DNA from 2 places in the Puia sp. P3 genome. Region 1 is predicted to be linked to the other one. Evidence: riboswitches for the same ligand, from Rfam matches in the RefSeq annotation. Region 1 holds a riboswitch; the other holds the start of a gene.
The links. A riboswitch is a leader RNA that binds a small molecule or an ion and turns the genes downstream of it on or off. The one in region 1 is predicted to bind thiamine pyrophosphate.

Region 1 (10,730 bases):
TCGTCCGGGAAATTACAGAAGAAAGCAAATGAAGGCACATGCGTCGGCAGCTGTGTGATATATTTTATCTTCAGCGGATGTCCCCGCACTACGGGCGCATGGTAGGCTTCCACCGCTTTTAGCATCACCTCGTTGAGCTGCGCCGTAGGCACCTTGCGCTGCTTGTTCTCAAATACCTCCAGCGCCGCTTCTACTGCCCGGAAGATCCGGGTCTTCTCCAGCACGCTGACGAAAAGGATCGGCAGGTCGGTAAATGGAGCCAGACGCTCTTTCAGATTCTTCTCATAGTCCCTGGCCGTATTAGTTTCCTTCTCGATCAGATCCCACTTGTTGACCAGCACAACGATCCCCTTTCCTTTCTTGATGGCCATGCTGAAGATATTCAGGTCCTGCGCCGTGACCCCCTTGGACGCATCCAGCAGCAAAAGACAGACATCCGCTTCATCCATCGCCTTGATAGCCCTGATCACGGAATAGAACTCCAGATCCTCATGCACCTTGGTCTTGCGCCGGATCCCGGCCGTATCGATCAGTATAAAATCTTTCTGGAACAGATTATAGCGGGTATGGATAGTGTCCCGCGTGGTCCCCGCAATATCGCTCACAATGGTCCGCTCCTGTCCGATCAGCGCATTTAGCAGCGAAGACTTTCCCGTATTGGGCTGCCCGATGATCGCAAACTTCGGAAGCCCCTCTTCCCCTTCAAATTCCTGCTCCTCGGTGATCAGCCCGGTCACGGCATCGAGCAGCTCGCCCGTTCCGCTACCCGTCATCGAAGAAAGAAAAAAGATATCGTCAAAACCCAGACTATAGAACTCAGCCGCTTCCAGCAGCCTGTCACTGTTGTCCACCTTGTTGACGGCAAGAAATACAGGCTTGACCGTCCGCCTCAGCACATCCGCCATCGCTTCGTCCAGGGTCGTAATCCCCGTCGCCGCATCGACCATAAATATCAGGGCATTCGCCTCCTCCAGCGCGATCAGCACCTGTTTCTTGATCTCCCGCTCGAATACATCCTCGCTGTCCGGCACAAACCCGCCCGTATCGATAAGGTTGAAAGACTTTCCCGCCCACTCTGCCACACCATACTGCCGGTCACGCGTCACGCCGCTCACGTCATCCACGATAGCCTTCCGCTGCTCGAGCAAACGATTGAAAAAAGTACTCTTCCCCACATTGGGCCGGCCTACAATGGCCACTGTAAATCCGCTCATAACTTAATTAATTATACATAATCCCCTTCGATTCCTCCCATTTCACCCCTATTCTCCCCCTCAACTATATCCATACTCCTTCAAGAAATTCTCAGTGTCCCTCCACTTCGGCCTGACCTTCACAAAAAGCTCCAGAAAAACCTTCCGTCCTATAAACTCCTCGATATCCTTCCTCGCCTCCGAACCCAGCTTCCTGATCATCTTCCCGGCCTCGCCAAGGATAATCCCCTTCTGCGACTCCCGCTGCACTATAATATCCGCCCTCACCTTGGTCAGCGTCGTCTTCTCCTTGAACTCCTGTACCAGCACCGTCGCCTGATAAGGGATCTCATCCCCATATAAAAAGAATATCTTCTCCCTGATCAGCTCCCCGACAAAGAACTTCACCGGCAGATCGGTCAGGTCATCCCCCTCGAAAAAGGGCTCACCCTCAGGCAGGAACTTCAACACCGTCTTTAGCAGCTCGGGAACATTCGTCTTCTTCAGCGCAGATATCCCAACCACTACTTTACAATAATTCTTTTCCGCAAAATAGGCACGAACTTCTTCCACTTTCTCCCGGGGCACCCCGTCCAGCTTGTTCAGCACGACGATCGCCGGCGCCTTCAGCTTCAGCGCCTGGAACAGCTGGTCATTCTCCTCGGGATTATCCTGGATATCCACCAGCAGGATGGCCAGATCGGCATCCTCCAGCGAGCTCTTGACGGCCTGCATCATCTTCTCATGCAGCCGGTACCGTGGCTCGATAATACCCGGCGTGTCGGAAAAAATGATCTGATAGTCCTTCTCCGTCAATATCCCCTTGATACGATGCCGGGTCGTCTGCACTTTCGGGGATACAATAGCCAGCTTCTCACCCATAAGGGCATTCAGCAGAGTGCTCTTCCCTGCATTCGGCTTCCCAAAAATGCTTACAAATCCGACTTTCATGGTTCAAATATATTCCTCTCCTGTAACGAAAAAGGGGCCAAGGGCCCCTTTTTTCATCGATTTGGTTGCGAAGGGTGGGATCGAACCACCGACCTTCGGGTTATGAGCCCGACGAGCTACCGCTGCTCTACTTCGCGATGTGGACGGCAAAGGTACATGCATTTAGTTCCCCCACCAAAAAAATACAAATTCTTTTTCTCACCCCCCGCCCCACCCCCAAAAGGGCCGAAGCCCCTGCTATCCGCACGGCAACCGGGCCTTATCATAATCACCAACTTCTTTACGAACTCCTCTTTACCGTACTCGCCCCACTGGATCTTACTTCCGAGATAATCCCCTCTCCCTTATAATACACGCTGCTCGCTCCCGACGCATCTGCCTTCAGCTCCTTATTCACCGTGATCCGGGCGTCCGAAGCCCCGGAGACGGCAACATCACATTTCTCTACTTTCAGATCATACCCCTTTATATCGCTCGCGCCCGACAGCCTCATTACCGCCATCCCCTCTACAACTCCCGTTATATGCGCATCCGAAGCCCCACTCTGTTCCAGCGACAGCTCACCCACCCGGATGGCCCCCTTGAAATCACTCGCCCCGGAAAGATTCATCGACAACTTCCCCCCTGAGATCACACCATCGACATACACATTGCTCGCCCCCGAAATGATCAGCTGATCCAGCGCCGTGAACGACACATAGGCCTTCAGCTTGTTATTAGCCATATTGAAATGCTTCCCCTCCAGTCGTATCCGAAGTATGCCGTCAACGACCTCCGTCACGATCCTGTCCCTCACCTTTGGGTCCCGCGCACTCACAACGACCTTCTCCGCATCACCCTGACTGAGATACAGGTCTACCGCGCTGCCCACGTCAATGCCATGGAACCCCTTTACAGGACGCTCCACCGCATTCGGATCGTGAACGATCGTCTGCTGCGCCCAGCTACCCAGCCCCGAAAGGCCCGCCAGCAAAAAGAAAAACAACTGTTTCATACTCATAGATCAATCTTTCCTTGTTATACTCCCCGAACCGCTCGCATGCGACTCCTTTACCACTCCGCTGCCACGATAATGCACATCGCTCCCTCCACTCGCAGTCGCGACCAGCTCCCTGTTTACCGTCAGATACGCGTCACTTCCACCACTGGCTTCTACCTGACAATTGTCCGACACCAGCTCGTAGCCATGATAATCGCTGCCACCGCTGGCATGAATGAATAACCTGGTCGCACTTCCGCTGACATGCGTATCAGACCCGCCGGACTGATGCACGGACAGCTCCCCGAAAACCAGCTTCCCGCTGAGATCGCTGCCACCTGCCAGATCCAGATTCAGCCTTTCTCCCTTGAGCGCGTCCTGGATATATACGTCACTGCCTCCCGACGCGTTCAGCTTGTCGATCGACCGGCAGGCTACATAGGCCTTCAAATGCCTGTTCCCACCACCGCCCCAACCAAATCCTTTGGTGTCCATATAGATATGCAGCACGCCATCCAACACCTCCGTACGGATCCGGTCCCTCCATTCCGCTTCACTGGCGCTCACGGCTACCGCCTCCTCTCCTGCCTGATTCAGATATAGATCGATCCCACCGGATATCTCGATACCATGAAATCCCCTCACCTCCCTCTTCTGCGCATTTTTGTCGTTGATGACCTTATTATCCTGAGCCGTAACCCGCTCCACAGGGACCAGAAAGCACCCGGCAGTAAACAATAAAAAGAAAACGTATTTCATAATCAGCTTTTTTTAAAGACAACCAACCATGGACAATGTTGCGTCCGCCCTCCCCCGGTCCAAAACTATATAAAAAATTGAACGCCAGCCACACCCCAAAAGTTACAACCACAGTAAAAATAGGCTATCTTTGCAGCCTGCCTGCGCCAATTTAGCCAGGTATTTCAGATTCCTCGGGGTGCTTCCGCTGATAGCGGAGGCTGAGAAAATACCCGTGAACCTGATCAGGGTAATGCCTGCGCAGGGAAGGTGATCAGCAACAGTCTATACAGCTCTCCTTCGCATCAGCATTCCCGCCATTTTACTATTTAAGCGAACTAACTATGTATAAGACTATCTCTACTACGCTGCACGTATTTCTGGCCCTCCTCATCTCAGGCACCACCGCACTGGCCCAGGCCCAGCCGGCCCGTCCCCCCGACTCCCTAAGACTATTCCTGCAACCGGTCGAAGTCAGGGCCCTCCGCGCCGGCGAGAAAGCACCCTTCACCAAAACCGATATCACGAAGAAACAGATCGAACAGACCAATATTGGACAGGACATCCCCTTCATCCTCAACCAGACCCCTTCTGTCATCGTCAACTCCGACGCCGGCAACGGCGTTGGCTATACGGGTATCCATATCCGTGGTACAGACGCTACCCGCATCAACATGACCATCAACGGCCTCCCATACAACGACGCAGAATCCCAGGGCATCTTCTTCGTCGACCTTCCGGACTTCGCCTCCTCGGTGAACAGCATCCAGATCCAGCGCGGCGTCGGCACCTCGTCCAACGGTGCGGGCGCCTTCGGGGCGACCATCAACTTCGCCACCAACGAATTCAACGAAAAGCCATACGCCGAGTTCAACAACAGCTTTGGCTCTTTCACGACATGGAAGAACACCGTAAAAGCCGGCTCCGGACTCATCGACGGCCACTTCACCATCGATGCCCGCCTCTCCCGCATAAGCAGCGATGGATACATCGACCGCGCCACCAGCAACCTCAAGTCGTTCTATCTCTCCGGCGCATACATCGACGAACACTCTTCCCTACGTTTTAATATTATCCAGGGTACGGAAAAGACCTACCAGGCATGGAACGGAATTCCGGATGCCAAACTCTTCGGCGACAAGACAGCCCTCGACCAGCACTACGCCGACAACGCCGGCCCCGGCAGCGAAGGATACCTCTACGCTTCGACCGCAGACTCGCTGAATCTCTACAATTCCAGAAGACGTACCTACAACTATTTCACCTATCCCAACCAGACCGATAACTACCTGCAAAACCACTACCAGCTGTTCTTCAACCACCAGGTCAACGACAACGTCTCTTTCAATACAGCCGCATTTCTGACAAGGGGAAAAGGCTACTACGAGGAGTATAAGGAGCAGGACAACTATGCCAACTATGGCCTCGTCGGCCCCATCGTCGGTTCCGACACTACCCAAACCACCGACCTGGTCCGCCAGCAGTGGCTGGATAACTATTTTTATGGAGGCGTGTTCTCGCTCCAGTACAAACAGCGCGAGACTCAGCTGACACTCGGAGGCGGATGGGACAAATATGACGGCAAGCACTATGCCAACGTCATATGGACACAAAATGGCGGCGTCCCCAAAGACTACGAATACTATAATATTCCCGCGCACAAGACCGACTACAACGTCTATGCGAAATGGCAGCAACAGTGGACGACCCATTTCTCGACCTTCGCAGACATGCAGTACCGGCGCATCGGCTACGACCTCGAAGGCTTCCAGGACAACCCGACGCTCTTCATCAACAAACACTACGACTTCTTCAACCCCAAGGCAGGCGTCACCTATACAGGACACGAATGGCAGGCCTATCTCTCTTATTCCCGCGCCAGCCACGAGCCCAACCGCGACGACTTCGAGGCCGGAATGGACCAGCAGCCCAGACCCGAGACCCTCAACGACTTCGAGCTGGGTTTTGAAAAAAGACCCTACGCTATTCATGGGGCGCTACCGTTTACTATATGCAGTACAAAGACCAGCTGGCTCTCACAGGAAAGATCAACAACGTAGGCGCCTATACGAGGACCAATATCCCTGGCAGCTATCGCCTCGGCGTCGAACTCCAGGGCAGCTCGAAAATTTCAGACTGGCTGATACTCTCCGGTAATCTGGCGCTTAGCAGAAACAAAATAAAGAACTATACCGAATACATCGACGACTACGATAATGGCGGTCAGAAGAGCTATTTCCATGCCCACCCCGACATCGCCTTCTCCCCCGCAATCGTCGGCGGAGCCAACGTACAGTTTTTTCCCTTTCCCCACTACGAGATCGACCTTCCGGCCAAATATGTGAGTAAAGAGTATATGGATAATACGCAGAACGAAGGGCGAAAACTCGGCGACTACTACGTGCAGGACCTTCGGATGAGCTACAGGCTGAACTTTGCCCCCATCCGCGAGATGGACATTATCTTCCAGCTGAACAACGTCTTGAACAGGAAATACGAGCCCAACGGATATACCTACAGCTCGTTCTATGGCGGCGGCGTGGTGACGGAGAACTTCTACTTCCCCATGGCCGGTACCAATTTTATGCTGGCGCTCAACATCAAATTATAATCTATACACGGGCCCTCACCAGGGGGCCCTCACCCTTCCCCACCCCGCCAGGGGCGCGACACTTTTTAGGACCCGATCCTCTCCTGCCAGGCCATCATCCCGCCCGTGAGATTCTTCACATTGGTAAAACCCGCCGACTCGAGGATCATAGATGCCATTCCACTGCGATTCCCGCTGCGGCAATATACGATCACTTCGTCATTTTTCAAGGACTCGATCTCATCGGTATCCAACTGCTGTACACGTCCCAGAGGCAACAAGATACCTCCTATATTAAAGTCCGCATGTTCGTGGGGTTCCCGCACATCTACCAGGTTAAGCGACTCACCGGCATCTAATCTTTTCTTTACTTCCTCAACAGAAATAGCTTGCATATATAATTTTTGTAAAATTAGTAACTAATACCCAATCCCCGGGCCCCTCCCCCAATCCTTGGTCCGGCCGCGTCTCCCCACTCTAATACGCACTCGGCGAAGACTGCAGAGCCGTGGAATCACGCGAGGGCCGCTGCGCCCCGATCCATATATCGATCGCCATACCCTGCTTGATGCGGTTCGGCAATCCTCCATCCCCCATCTGGTTCGGCGCCTGCTTGTAGATATAGCCTTCCGCGGAGTCCCGCACATCCTTCGACATGACCACGGCGCCAATGGATATGTCCATAGAATCGAGACGGCCCTTCGCCTGGAGATAGGTCAGACCGAACAGGTCGGGAACTATAAACCCTGGCCTCCGCCAATACCGTTGCCCAATACCAGCGTTATCGCACTGCCTTGCTGTATCTGTGTTCCGGGTTTGATCGGATCGCCCTTGAACTGCTGCTCCAACACCGAATTACGCGCGAAATAGGGCTTGAAAATGGTGTCCCCGATCTTTAATCCATATTGCCTCAGTATTGACTCCGCATTCCGGAAACTCATACTCACCAGATTGGGCATCTGGATAAAAGGAGCCTGGGCCCGGTTGATCGTGAGATAGATGGTCCGGTTGATCTTGACCTGACTTTCCGCCTCGGGGAATTGTTTGACCACCTGCAGCGGCTTCATCGTATCGGAATAGACGGAATCCTGTATCTGGACGTCAAAACCTTGGGTCTCAAGGCTTTTCTTAGCATCCGTATAGGAAAGACCGGTCACCGTCGGAATCCGCATAGTCTTGCCATGCTGGGTCAGCAGGGCCAGCGAGCCCAGGAACAGCAGCAATAACAGCAACAACACGACTATACCGGCTAATATATTGACCCAGAGTGGCTTACTAGTCAGAAATTTAAACACTATTCAAATTTTAAGATGAGCCGACCGGCTTAACCCACCGCTCGGGCGATGTAAAATAAAGATTTTATTTCCTTCCCAGCGCCTCGTCGACCAGCGCCGAATAGAAATCTTTCAGCGTCCAGCCCAGCGCCCTCAGCTGCTGCGGCACGATACTCGCCTCGCTCTGGCCCGGCACCGTGTTTATCTCCAGCATAAACGGTTCTGCCTTCGCCTCATTGTAGATAAAATCGATCCGGATAATGCCCCGGCAGTTAAAAACTCTATAAATTTTCCGCGCAGCAGCCCTCACCTTCTCCGCGATCGCCTCATCGACTACGGCAGGCGTCGTCTCCTCATTCAGCCCCGCCGTATATTTCGCCTCAAAATCAAAAAACTCTTTCTTGCTCCTCACCTCCGTCAGCGGCAGCACGATGATCTCGCCCTTGGACTGGAATACGCCAACCGTAAACTCCCTCCCGGAAATAAATTCCTCAACCAGTACCTGGTCGTCCTCTTTAAACGCTTTTTCAATTGCCGCCCCCAACTCTTCGGAAGCCGAGTTTACCCTCGACATCCCAATACTCGACCCACCATTATTCGGCTTTACAAAAACTGGAAATTGCAAATTCTTCGCCACCTCATCCGGGCTCCCGATCCGCCCCTTCAGCAGGAATACCGACCTCGCCACATTGATCCCGTTAAAGGCGGCCACCGCCACCGTAAACCGTTTGTTAAAGGTCAGCGCCGACACAGCCGCATCACAACTGGTATAGGGCAGATTCAAAATGTCAAAATATCCCTGCAATTTCCCATCCTCCCCCGGCGTCCCATGGATCCCGATCAACACCGCGTCAAACCGCACTTTCCTCCCATCAACCAATACCGAGAAATCATTCTTGTCTACAGTCACCTTCTTTCCATCCCTCTGCTCATGAAACCACCCTTCCGGCGTGATATCTATCCGATACACCGTATACCGGTCATAGTCCAGATTCTTTTGAATGGTAATTGCGCTCTTGTAGGAAATAACCGACTCCCCGGAATAACCACCGGTAACAAATGCAATGGTTGGCTTCATTGACAGAAATGATTTTGCGCAAAATAACGAAAAAGGCAGGTAGTTTATTCTAATCCCACCATCCCAGTGCGGGGCCGCTCCCATAATCTCACCATCCCCCGTGCAGGGCCGCTCCCACAATCCCATCCCCGGGTCGCCTCATTACCCCAGGCCAACCCCACAATCCCATCCCCCCGTATCCACTTCCCCGTGTCCACTCCCTCAATCATTCCCCAGGGCGCCATCCCAGCGCTTCCCCAAATGCTCTCCATCAAATAAACTTCGTCAGGGGAGTACCGATGGGACTCTCCCCTCGGTCGCAACGCATATGATATTTTTGGCCCGACGCGACACTTTTAACTACAAGGAGCGTCGGGCCAAAAATAAGAAAGGTGAAGGAAACATCCCCTTCACCCCTTTTATGACGGGAAATATCACCCGCCTATTTTCATGTAGCATCCGCTACATTGGTAAACTAAAATACACTGACCTGAAGGTACCAATTTTTGGAAACTTTCCCAAAAAACAACTACTAATTTATCCACAACCGGCCTGCATTTCCGGGGCCGGCCCCCTCCCCCAACTTCTACAGGTGCAGCTTCTCCTTCTTGGCCAGCAGCTCTTCCACCGTCTCCTTGTACATCTCATCCGGCACACAACAGTCCACCGGGCAAACCGCAGCACACTGCGGCTCCTCGTGAAATCCCTGACACTCTGTACATTTATTGGGTACGATATAATAAGTATCGACACTGATCGGAGCATTCCGCTGGCTGGCGTCGATAACCGTCCCATCGAGCAGGGTGAACGGTCCCTTGACACTGGTGCCGTCCGTTACAGCCCATTCTACCCCGCCCTCATAGATCGCATTATTGGGGCATTCCGGCTCACAGGCACCACAGTTGATACATTCCTCTGTTATTTTAATTGCCATATTTTTTCAAAAATTTAGATATGATGAATACGTGCCGAAGATACGCTTTTCCAAAAATTAGCGTATCTGCGGCAAAACGCTAATAATTGTCCTCCGTCTGAACTTCGCTGGAGAGCTTCGAAAAGCGTCGTCCCTTACTTTTCTCGCTCGTTCCCTTCGGTTCCCTTGGGAACGTCCCTCGGTCCATCCCGTTCCTGAAAAGATCCGGGTCTTTCAGAGCCTTATGGTACCTTTGCAGCGTGCACAAATATAGCGTGGATTTTATGAAACTCGAACAACGGATAGATTTATTGGCCGAACTCGGAAACTACATGCTTTCCACGGCACCGGCCTGGGAAGCAGTTCAATACAAGGCCTCGAAAGAGAATGGCTGGTTCATCCCGGAGTTCATCCATCTCGCCATACAGCAGATCGCTAAAGAATATCTGCAAAAGGACAAGCTAGCGGCATGGGCGAAAAAATATGACCTGCCAGCCGAACAAAAGGCCCCCAAAAATATCGGACTCATCATGGCCGGCAATATCCCACTCGTCGGCTTCCACGACATGCTGTCGATTTTTATCTCAGGACACTACCAGCAGATAAAGGTATCCACCCGCGACGAGTCCCTGATCCGCCACCTCGTGGAATGGATGGCGGGTATACAGCCGGAAGTAAATACCCATATCAAATTCGCGGAGCGGCTCAACGGCTGCGACGCCTATATCGCCACGGGCAGCAACAACTCCGCCCGCTATTTCGACTACTATTTCGGAAAATACCCCAATATCATTCGACGCAACCGCACTTCAGTGGCCATACTCACCGGCGACGAAAGCGGGGCCGCGCTCGAAGCCCTCGCCGACGACGTCAACCAGTACTTTGGCCTTGGCTGCCGCAACGTGACCCAGATCTACGTCCCGGAGAACTACGACTTCCGCCCCCTGCTCGAAGCCTTCAAAAAATACGATCACCTCTCCGACCTTAACAAATACAAGCACAACTACGACTACCAGCTGACCCTGCTCATCCTCA
Region 2 (10,730 bases), 3.0 Mb from region 1:
CAGCCGGTACCCAAAATTTGATTTCTTCCCCTTTGGATGATGGAACTTGTACCCTTCCCGGTTATACGTCTCCTGATAGACCAGCACGGCATTTAACCCCCGCTCTGTCAGCCGCGCATATTCCTCTTCATCCAGCGGCTGCGCTTCCATCGAAACATGGGCCAGATGCGGCCGCACCAGATCCAGCGCCTTCAGAAAATAGTCCACGCCCACCTGCTGGCTAGCCTCTCCGCTGACCAGTAACACGTGCTCGTACCCCATCGCCTTTATGGCCTCCACCTCACGCAGCAGCTCACCCGCCGCGAGCGTCCGCCGGCGTATCTTGTTGTCCAGACTAAACCCGCAATAGGTGCAGATATTCTGACACTCGTTGGAGAGATACAGGGGGATATACAGCTGGATCACCTTCCCGAACCTTTTTTGCGTCAGCCGATGACTCAGCTGGGCCATATCTTCCAGATAAGGCGCCGCCGCCAGCGAGATCAGGGCCTTGAAATCTTCCAAATCGCGCCGATCCTTCGACAACGCGCGCTCCACATCCGCCGCCCCCTTGCGGTAGATACTCTCCTTCACCTCATCCCAGCTATACCGATCAAAAATTTCGCTGAACATAGTCGTATTGTATTAGTCCAAAAACGCCGTCAGTGGACTGCTCGCCACCGCCGTCCCGGCAGACCTCGCCGCCAGCCGGGCCTCGAAAGCCATCCTTCCGCCGTCCACAGCCAGTCTGAACGCTTTCGCCATCAGCACCGGGTCAGGACTGGCCGCGATCGCCGTATTGACAAGCACCGCGTCGGCGCCCATCTCCATCGCCCTGGCCGCATCCGAAGGCGCGCCGATGCCCGCATCGACCACCACCGGCACAGCGCTCTGCTGTATAATGATCTCCAGAAAATCATAGGTCTTCAGCCCCTTGTTGCTGCCTATCGGCGCTCCCAGCGGCATCACCGCCGCAACACCCACGTCCTCCAGCCGCTTGCACAGCACAGGATCGGCGTGTATATAGGGCAGCACGATAAACCCCATTTTCACCAGCTGCTCCGCCGCTATCAGCGTCTCCACCGCATCGGGCAGCAGCCACTCGGGTCGGGATGGATCTCCAGCTTCAGCCAGTTGGTGCCCAGCGCCTCCCGCGCCAGCTCCGCCGCAAATACCGCCTCCCGGGCGTTCCTGACCCCCGACGTATTGGGCAGCAGATTCAACCACGGATGCCGCAGATGGGACAGGATATCGCCGTCGCCAGCCCCCGCATCCACCCTTCTCAGCGCCACCGTCACCAGCTCCGACCCACTCTCGAGGATCGCCTGCTCCATTACCCGCAACGACCCGAATTTCCCCGTCCCCGTAAAAAGCCGGGAACTGAAACTCTTATCCGCAATCTTCAACATAGTTAAAATAGTTTATTGAGTGATCCAATTACCGCGTTCCGGTCTCCCGCGTGCACCAGCATTCCGCTGAAAGCGACGCCGTGCAGACCCGCGTCAAACAACTGTCCCACGTCCTTCATCTCTATCCCGCCGATCGCTACCACGGGAATGGACAGCTGCTCCTGGCGCAATTCCCGCATGATCCGCCTGTAACCGTCCAGTCCCAGTATCGGACTCAGGTTCTTCTTGGTCGTCGTATACCGGTATGGCCCGAGTCCGATATAGTCCGCCCCCTGCCGCCGATGTTCGCGGATATCTTCGATCGTATTCGCCGTCCCTCCGATGATCACGTCCTCTCCCAGTATCTTTCTTGCAGCCCCGACCGGCATATCCTGCTTGCCCAGGTGTACACCGTGTGCCTTCACCTCCGACGCTACTTCCACCCGGTCGTTGATGATGAGAGCGCAGTCGCTGGCATCGGTTATCTTTTTGCCGCCAGTGCCACGCGCCGGACCTCGTCATCGGGCGCATCCTTCATTCGCAGCTGTATCCAGCGGATGCCCGCAAGACAGGCCGCCTCGACCTGTTGCAAATGGTCGATCGGCGCTCCGTCCATTGTCAGAAAATAAAGCCTGCCCGAGGGCCGCCAGGTCATCGGTGATGCCATCCAAGTAAAGTTTTATTGCTTGTCAAAAATTGCCCGGTATATCGCTTCGAATAAACAGCGGCTTCCGCCAACGGGTAGCCCAGGGCCAGATTCGCCGCGAGCGACGAGGAAAGGACGCAGCCGCTGCCATGCTTGGGATACACCTCGTCGCCGCCCGCCAGCGCGTCCAACACCCGCAATTCGCCCCGGCTCCACAGATAGTCCCGGCCCGGCAGTTCAGGATGGTGCCCCCCTTGAGATAGACGGAAGCCCCCGTTTCACTGGTCAGCCGCCGGCATCGCTCCATCACATCCTCTCCCGGATACAACCACCCGATCTCCTCCCAATTAGGAGTCAGCAGATAACACTGCCCGGCCAGCACCTCCCAGCCTTCCACGCCACCCCAAAACACCTCTCCGCTGCTGGCCCTTATCACCGGGTCCAGAACGACCTTTATATCAGGGTTGTGCTGCCGCAAATGCCGGATGATAACAAGCGCTGACTCCATCGATTCGGTAATGCCGATCTTCACCCAGTCAAAGCGCACACTGGCAAAACAAACGTCGATCTGTTCAAAAATATCACCCAAAGAAAACCACTTCACCCGGCTGATCATCCGCTCGTTCTGAAAGGTAAACCCGGTACATACCGCATAACCATATACGCCATGCGCCTCCAGCGTCTTGACGTCCGACAACACCCCCGCCCCCGCGCTCTGGTCATAGCCCGCCACTACCAGCACATTCACCCTCCCGCTAGCCATTCAATATCTTTTTTAGTTGTTCATAACGCCTTACAGCCTCGTGCGGCTCGTCCCATACCCAGCCCAGCACCGCCGCTCCCTTCCAGCCCCATCGCAGCAGTTCGGGGAGACTATCCCCGCCGACCCCGCCCAGCGCGACAGGCATACAGCGCAACGGCCCCGCGGGCTGGCGCAGCAGCATCGGATTCGCACCATACCCCGGCTTGGATATGCTGTCGAACAACGGACTGATAAATGCATAGGCCAGCCCTTCCGGCAGCCGCGCAAATTCCTCCCAGCTGTGGACGGAAGTAGAAACAGCCACGGCGCCGCGGGAGGCGTGTGTCGCCACCGGCACCGGAAATTCAACGACCGGCCCTCCTCCACTCATTCCATCCCCATCCCTGAACCCCACCTTCCCGTGCACCTGAGGGATCCCGAACTCCACCGCAAGTTCCACACTCCCGTGCAGCACCAGCCTCGAAGCCCAGCGCGGCGCCAGCCGGGACAACAGGCCTTCCACAGCCCCGCCCGGCCTCCGGATATGCAGTTTGGGCAGTCCCGCCTCCAGCAGGCCCTCCAGCAATTCCGCTTCTCCGTCGAAAGTCGCCGGCAGCGTTAAGACAGCTATTAAAAAATCACTGGTCATCACAGATCGTTGAGGTTCACTGTTCACTACAAATAAATTTCGGCGCCCTGCTTCTTGAAATCATCGGCCTTCTCCTTCATACCCTCTTCCAGCGCGGTCTCGCCGGTCATCCCCTTTTCTTCCGCATATCGCCGCACTTCCTGAGTGATCTTCATCGAACAAAATGCGGGCCGCACATCGAACAGAAGTGCGCGATCTTTGCCCCTTCCGCGGGCATGGTCTCGTCATGGAACGACCGGGCCGTATCGGGATCCAGCGAGAGATTGAACTGGTCTTGCCACCTGAACTCGAACCGCGCCTTGCTCAGCGCATCGTCCCGGAGCTGCGCTCCCGGATGTCCCTTCGCCAGATCGGCCGCGTGCGCCGCTATCTTGTAGGCGATCACACCATCCTTAACGTCTTTCTTATTCGGAAGACCCAGATGCTCTTTTGGCGTTACATAACACAACATGGCCGTGCCGTACCAGCCGATCATGGCCGCGCCGATAGCGGACGTGATATGGTCATAGCCCGGTGCAATATCGGTCGTCAGCGGTCCAAGCGTATAGAAGGGCGCCTCGTCGCATTCTTTTAGCTGCTTGTCCACATTCTCCCTGATCAGGTGCATGGGGATATGCCCAGGCCCCTCGATGATCACCTGACAGTCCCGCTGCCACGCCTTCTTCGTCAGCTCGCCCAACGTTTCCAGCTCGGCAAACTGCGCGGCGTCATTGGCATCGGCAATAGACCCCGGACGAAGCCCGTCCCCCAGCGAAAAGCAAACGTCATACGCCCGCATGATGGCACAGATCTCTTCGAAATGGGTGTAAATGAAGTTCTCCCGGTGGTGCGCGAGACACCATTTGGCCATGATGGAGCCGCCCCTGCTGACGATTCCCGTCACCCGCCTGGCGGTCAGCGGAACATAACGCAACAGCACACCCGCGTGTACGGTGAAATAATCCACACCCTGTTCGGCCTGCTCGATAAGTGTATCCCTGAATATCTCCCAGCTCAGCTCTTCCGCCTTACCCCCTACTTTCTCCAGCGCCTGATAGATGGGGACGGTCCCCACCGGCACCGGCGTATTGCGCAGTATCCATTCCCTCGTCTCGTGTATGTTTTTCCCGGTCGAGAGATCCATGATGGTATCGGCTCCCCAGCGGCAGGCCCATACAGCCTTTTCAACCTCTTCCCCGATGCCCGAGCTGACCACGGAGTTGCCGATATTGGCGTTGATCTTCACCAGAAAATTCCGCCCGATGATCATCGGCTCCGCCTCGGGATGCCTGATATTGGACGGGATCACCGCCCTGCCCCTCGCTACTTCGTTCCGCACAAATTCCGGCCTGAGACCTTCCCGGATAGCAATATATTCCATCTCGGGAGTAATGACTCCCTTTCTCGCGTAGTACATCTGCGTCACCACTCCCCCCTGCCTGACCCGCCTCGGCTCCGACTCTCCCCGCACGATCCAGCCTTCGCGCAGACGCGGCAAACCTTTCTGCACGTCGATTTCGGCCGATGGGTCGGTATAAGGCCCGCTGGTATCATACACGACTACCGGTTCGTTCGGTCCCGTAAGAGTGATGGCCCTGGCCGCCACCCGCAGTCCGGGATAAAGCTCTCCTGGTGTGTATACTTTCTGCGAAGCGGACAGCGGCTCCCGGCTGATAATATCTTCTCTCATATAGGTAAATATTAGTTTAACCTCCCTGCGTCGCTCTTATGACAAAAACCCGATCCCCGGGCTTCAGCGCACACGACGGCCACTCCGTCCGCGGGATCACCGCTCCGTTAACGGCAATGGCTATCCCGTCTGCCTGTTGGATCTCCAACAAGGGAAGCACATCGGCCAGCGTGCCGGTCTCATGGATCTGAAATTTTTGCTGATTGATGGACACCTCTATCATGACTATTTGCTATTTGCGTGGAATCCGCTTCCACAAAAAATAGATACACGAGGTGCCGCATTGACGCGTAAGAGAGAGTCCGTCTTTTCCCTTCGCCGGTATTATCCGGATCAGGTTCTGAGGGTATTATCTCAGCCCGTATGAACGAGCACCCCTAAAGTACAGGACGAAGGTAGGGAGAAAAATTTAATTATTTCAACTCGAGTACAACAACCGACATCGGAGGCATCTCGACCGACAGACTGTTACCGTCTTTCTTCGCTCCGTTAAATACCGCCGGCTTCACCCTGTCCGGTTGATCGAAAGAATTGAAATCGTTGAATTTGGAAGAGGTCAGTATCTGCCCCTGTACAGTCCGGAATGACACCCCCGCAAGGCTGGTCTTAAGTGTTATTTTTCTTGCCGGGTCAAGATTTACCCGAGGAGATATGCACGGCGCCGCTGGAATCCTTCGAAGCCGAAACGTTCACCGCCGGTATCTTCTCTCCGCCATGACCATAGTCAGGGCTGCTGAACTTCACCGCCAGCGAGTGGGCATCCTGATGCACTTTATACAGATCGAAAACGTGATAGGTTGGCGTCAGCAGCATCTTGTCCTTGTCCGTCAGCACCAGCGCCTGCAGGACGTTCACCGTCTGGGCCAGCGCCGCCATCTTTACCCGGTCCGCGTGGTTGTTGAAGATGTTCAGCGTAGTCGCCGCTATCAGGGCGTCACGCATGCTGTTCTGCTGATAGAGAAAGGCGGGATTCGTACCCGGCTCGGCATCGGTCCAGATCCCCCATTCGTCCACTACGAGGGCTATCTTCTTCTTCGGATCGTATTTGTCCATGATCGCCGAATGTTTGTTGACGATGGTTTCCATCCGCAGACAGGCCTCCATCGCCTTGAAATAGTCGTCCTCGCCGAAACTTGTTGCGGAACCCTTGTGCTGCCGGGTGCCTGCGACCGTATAATAGTGTGTCGACAGTCCCCATGTGCGTCCGCGGTTAATATTTTTCATGACCACCTCGGTCCAGTTGTAGTCGGGTCCGTTGGCGCCGCTGGCGATCAGCTTTAGCGGGGCGCCGGGATAATCCTTGCAGAATTCTGAATACCGGTTGTATTCCCCGGCATAGTACTCCGGCGTCATGTTCCCGCCACAGCCCCAGCTCTCATTGCCTACTCCCCAGAAGGAGACGTTCCACGGTTCCTGACGCCCATTCTGACGGCGCAGATCCGCCAGGGTGCTTTTACCATTGAAGTTGAGGTATTCCAGCCAGTTCTCCATCTCTTCGGGAGTGCCCGAGCCGACATTGCCGGCGACATAGGGCTGACAGCCCAGCAGCCCGCAGAGTTCGAGGAATTCGTGCGTACCGAAAGAATTGTCTTCTGTCACCATGCCCCAGGTGGCATTGACGGTCCGTTTGCGCTGATCTTTTGGCCCTATCGCGTCGCGCCAGTGGTACTGGTCGGCAAAACACCCGCCAGGCCACCGGAGCACCGGTATCTTTATCTTCTTCAGCGCGTCGACGATATCCATCCGGATATGATCACCCGTCCAGAAACCGTCGTAGATACAGCGGCCCAGGTGTTCCGAAAAATGACCATAGATATTACGGCTGATCTGAGGCCCCGAAGTATCACTGACGCTGAGCTGCACCGTTTGCGAACGGACCGCGGAAGTCAGGAATAGGGCAACTAGCAGAAGGAGGACTGGTGTCTTTTTCATATGCCAAACTGTGTGGTTTTGGTTAAACAAACAATAATTGTCGAAAAGATAATTATTTTATTTTACAAAACGAACAAGTAAATGTAGAAATTACATTTAATAGCATTTCCTGATCTGCCTTTTCCGTCGGATTGATCTCACTTCCTGATCTGTCCCTTCCCGCGGATGATCCATTTTTCCGTCACCAGCTTCTCCAGCGCAAAAGGGCCGCGCGCATGCAGTTTCTGGGTGGATATCCCGATCTCGGCCCCCAGCCCCAGCTCTTCCCCGTCTGTAAAACGAGTAGAGGCATTGGCGTACACGGCCGCCGCGTCCACCTCGGCAAGGAACCGTTCGCACTTGCCCTTATCTTTTGACACGATCGCCTCGGAATGCCGCGTGGAATAACGCTGGATATGGTCCAGCGCCTCGTCCATATTCTTAACGACCCTGACCGCGCATTTCAGGCTGAGGAATTCCCGCGCATAGTCGGCCTCCGTGGCCTTCTGAAGAAAAGGATAGCCCTTGAGCAGCCTGGCCGCCGGCGCATCGGCAAAGATCTCGACGCCATACTTTTCCAGCGCTGCCGCGGCCACCGGCAGAAAGGACGCAGCGATCGCCGCATCCACGACCATCGTATCCATCGAATTGCAGACGGATGGGCGCGAAACCTTGGCATTGACAACGATATCCGTCGCCATTTTTACATCTGCAGTAGCCTCGACATAGACATGACAGACGCCGGCCCCCGTCTCGATCACCGGCACCTGACTATTGGCCCTTACATAACGGATCAGCGAATCGGACCCGCGCGGTATGAGCACGTCGACCCAGCGCGTAGCCGTGAAAAGTTGCTGCACACTGTCCCGGTCTGAAGGCAGTAGGGTTACGGCATCCGGATGGATGCCGCTGGCCTTCAGCACTTTTTTGATCAGCGCCACAGCCGCCTCATTCGTATCCCTGGCCTCCTGGCTGCCCTTTAGGACACAGCCGTTGCGGCTTCTCAGGCACAACGCCGCAATATCGAACGTAACATTGGGTCTCGACTCATAGATGGCCCCTACCACACCCAGCGGCACGGACCTTTTCTCCACTTTCAACCCGTTGGACAGGGTTCGCTGCGCCAGCAGCCGCCCCGAAGGATCGGGCAGCCTGCTCACTTTCCGGATGCTCCCGGCGATAGCCTTTATTCGCTGCTCATTCAGCATCAGCCTGTCATTGCGCGGATTGTCGGGTTCCTGCCGCGCGAGGTCGCTGGCATTGGCCTTTAATAAAAGTTTCGCATTCTTCTCCAGCTCGGACGCCAGCAGCTGCAGCGCCGCCTTCATCTGCCGGTCGCCGGTCTTCCTCAGTTGTACCGCCGCCTTATAGGTCTTTATGATAAGAGGTTCTATGCTATTCATATCGTTAAAATAGGACTATATCATCGGCATGCGCCGCAATGGTATTTTTACTCGTCAGGCTGCCCATCATCTCCGCCGCGCCCATTTTGACCTTCGCCACCCCGATGATGGTCGAATCCTCGTCTTTCAGCTGCACTACCTCGCCCTGCGCAAACTTCCCCATCACCTTTTTGACGCCAACGCTCAGCAGACTGCGGCGCTGCTCCAGCGCCCTTGCGGCGCCCTTGTCGACGAAAATGCTCCCCAGAGTGATGCTGCCGCTCGCGAGCCATTTCTGACGGGCCTTCAGGTTGCTGGTGCTCGGAACAAAAGTCGTCCCCGATACCCCCGCCAGCGCATCCGCAAACGGCGTCTTCCCACCCAGCCCGCACATAACCACCCGGATCCCAAGCGAACAGGCCAGCCGCGTAAAGGTCAGCTTCGACACCATCCCCCCAGACCCAGACTGCTCTTACCCTTTTGCACCAGACCCAGTATCCGGCCGTCCACCTTCTCCACCCGGGGGATGACCCGCCTGTCCCCGTCGAGGAACCCGCCCACCGACGTACACAATAACAGCGCATCGGCGTCAAACCCGACGGCCGTCAGCGTAGCCAGCTCGTCATTATCCGAAAACTTCAGCTCCACATTGCTGACAAGATCATTCTCGTTCATTACAGGCAAAATGCCATTCTTCCAGAACTCGGCAAAGGTTTCCCTCAGCTGCAGCCACCTGGGTCTGCTCGAGAAATGCTGCCGCTCGCAGAGCGCCTGCGCCACCGGTATGCCATATACAGAAAAATGCCGCTGATAATGCCTGATCAGAATGGGGTTTCCCACAGCCGCAGCCGCCTTTCGCTCGGCCAGCGTCCCCTTATACCGTGCAAAAAACGACTTCCCGCTGCCCACGGCCCCGCTGGACACCAAAATAACATTATAGTCCTGGATGAGTTCGGCAATCCCTGCCGCCACCTTTTTGATGGTGGCCTGCGCTATTTCGCCTTTATCATTGGTGAGTACTGCAGTACCAAGCTTGATGACCAGTACGGGTTTTTGCATGGCCGCAAAGCTATCCCATTCTACTGACATTCAGCCGCCCAACTACTACCACTTTCCAAACCACCAGCTTCAGCCGCGCACAAATACCCCGCCCGGCGGTAGCGTGGGCGCCTTTACCAGGATCATTGACAGTTTCCATCCCATGGTTAATTTTTCAACGGCTTTTGCAACACCATCACCCCATTCATGATGAACGTGTTTCCTGCTCCTGCAACGATATTATAAACGGGTTGCGCACCCCCGGCAGCCTCCCTCTTGCTCCATACCGTGAACTCCTGACAGATCCCCGACTTTTCATCCCGGCAAAGCACCCTGTCGCCTTCCTTCAGGTCTCCCGCCTTTCGTTCTCCCTCCGCGGTGACCATCGGATGGTTGGGCGTCGCCTGCAGACTCTTTGTAACGAGGGTCAGGTCCCGGCCGGAGCCGCTCGCCGACAACAGCAGGAGATTTGTGATGACATAGTTCTTCGCAGCATGTACCGTCAGGTCTTTCACCGTCACGGTCGTCGCAAGATGCGTGGACGGATCCACGGCGATAACTTTATCGCCGCTCTTTATTTCGCTGACCGGCTTTGACCCGCCGCCCGCCATCTCCACCTTCATATCACCGGGAAAGCAAATATCATTTCCATACGTCCCGGACTCCCGGCTGATCTCTTTGCCCGTACCGCCGGTTGCAGAGCGGTAGAACTGAAAACCCAGTTCCTTCGACAGTACATAAGACAGCTTGAGTACATAGAACTTTTCTTCGTTGTCGATGCCATGGATGTCTTCAAAATACTTCTCCCAAACCTTGCCGTCGGCCTTATAACCCGGCATTACTGCTGTATACCGCTTGCCCGTCTCGGTGGTATAATAGATGACGGTCCCCAGATCGACCCGCCCTTCCTTAAGGATCAGCCGGTAAAGGTCGACCCTCTTCTTCATGCCGTCATCCCCCGTGATGAAATAGGGCTTGCCGAATCCGCCTTTGTCGAGAATATAGGCGTTCTCGAACTTGATATACGTGTCCTTGTCCAGATCGGCGACCGAGAATGTTTTAGCCTTGTTGTACTCTGCCATTGTAAGGGCCCGGCTGACGCTATCCTGCGCCCGCGCAGAGATCAGGCCGGCTGCCAGCAGCCAGAAAGAAAAAAGGAATTTCCTCATGTGTGATAGCAATTATTTTATGATCGATGAATTTAGGATATTTCCCGGAACGCCGATGCAAAAGCCTCCATCTCGTCCATCCTGCCGATGCTCACCCGGCACCAGTCCTGGCTATTGAACTTCCAGTTACGGATACTGACGCCCCGCTTCATCATCT

Region 2: it holds a riboswitch for thiamine pyrophosphate, as region 1 does, so the genes downstream of both, thiS (sulfur carrier protein ThiS) here and ACQ86N_RS35810 (TonB-dependent receptor) in region 1, are expected to answer to the same signal.

What each region holds. Positions count from the first base shown of each region.
Region 1 is NZ_CP192583.1:5,675,120-5,685,849, forward strand. It holds gene der (ribosome biogenesis GTPase Der) at 1-1,214, opposite strand, end outside; gene era (GTPase Era) at 1,275-2,144, opposite strand; tRNA gene ACQ86N_RS35795 (tRNA-Met) at 2,207-2,281, opposite strand; gene ACQ86N_RS35800 (head GIN domain-containing protein) at 2,425-3,138, opposite strand; gene ACQ86N_RS35805 (head GIN domain-containing protein) at 3,148-3,882, opposite strand; TPP riboswitch at 4,047-4,146, shown strand; gene ACQ86N_RS35810 (TonB-dependent receptor) at 4,206-5,921, shown strand; gene ACQ86N_RS35815 (hypothetical protein) at 5,873-6,472, shown strand; gene ACQ86N_RS35820 (rhodanese-like domain-containing protein) at 6,538-6,846, opposite strand; gene ACQ86N_RS35825 (hypothetical protein) at 6,929-7,135, opposite strand; gene ACQ86N_RS35830 (PASTA domain-containing protein) at 7,189-7,746, opposite strand; gene ACQ86N_RS35835 (D-alanine--D-alanine ligase) at 7,811-8,803, opposite strand; gene ACQ86N_RS35840 (4Fe-4S dicluster domain-containing protein) at 9,369-9,716, opposite strand; gene ACQ86N_RS35845 (hypothetical protein) at 9,980-10,730, shown strand, end outside.
Region 2 is NZ_CP192583.1:942,664-953,393, reverse strand. It holds gene thiH (2-iminoacetate synthase ThiH) at 1-612, opposite strand, end outside; partial or broken gene ACQ86N_RS05435 (thiazole synthase) at 625-1,388, opposite strand; gene ACQ86N_RS05430 (thiamine phosphate synthase) at 1,391-1,810, opposite strand; gene ACQ86N_RS05425 (hypothetical protein) at 1,849-2,034, opposite strand; partial or broken gene ACQ86N_RS05420 (hydroxymethylpyrimidine/phosphomethylpyrimidine kinase) at 2,019-2,776, opposite strand; gene ACQ86N_RS05415 (thiamine phosphate synthase) at 2,769-3,431, opposite strand; gene ACQ86N_RS05410 (hypothetical protein) at 3,431-3,559, opposite strand; gene thiC (phosphomethylpyrimidine synthase ThiC) at 3,556-5,073, opposite strand; gene thiS (sulfur carrier protein ThiS) at 5,090-5,296, opposite strand; TPP riboswitch at 5,367-5,462, opposite strand; gene ACQ86N_RS05395 (alpha-L-arabinofuranosidase C-terminal domain-containing protein) at 5,487-5,663, opposite strand; gene ACQ86N_RS05390 (alpha-N-arabinofuranosidase) at 5,704-7,005, opposite strand; gene ACQ86N_RS05385 (glutamate-5-semialdehyde dehydrogenase) at 7,143-8,387, opposite strand; gene ACQ86N_RS05380 (PUA domain-containing protein) at 8,392-8,817, opposite strand; gene ACQ86N_RS05375 (hypothetical protein) at 8,802-9,425, opposite strand; gene ACQ86N_RS05370 (hypothetical protein) at 9,436-9,564, opposite strand; gene ACQ86N_RS05365 (Hint domain-containing protein) at 9,572-10,573, opposite strand; gene ACQ86N_RS05360 (pyridoxal phosphate-dependent aminotransferase) at 10,606-10,730, opposite strand, start outside.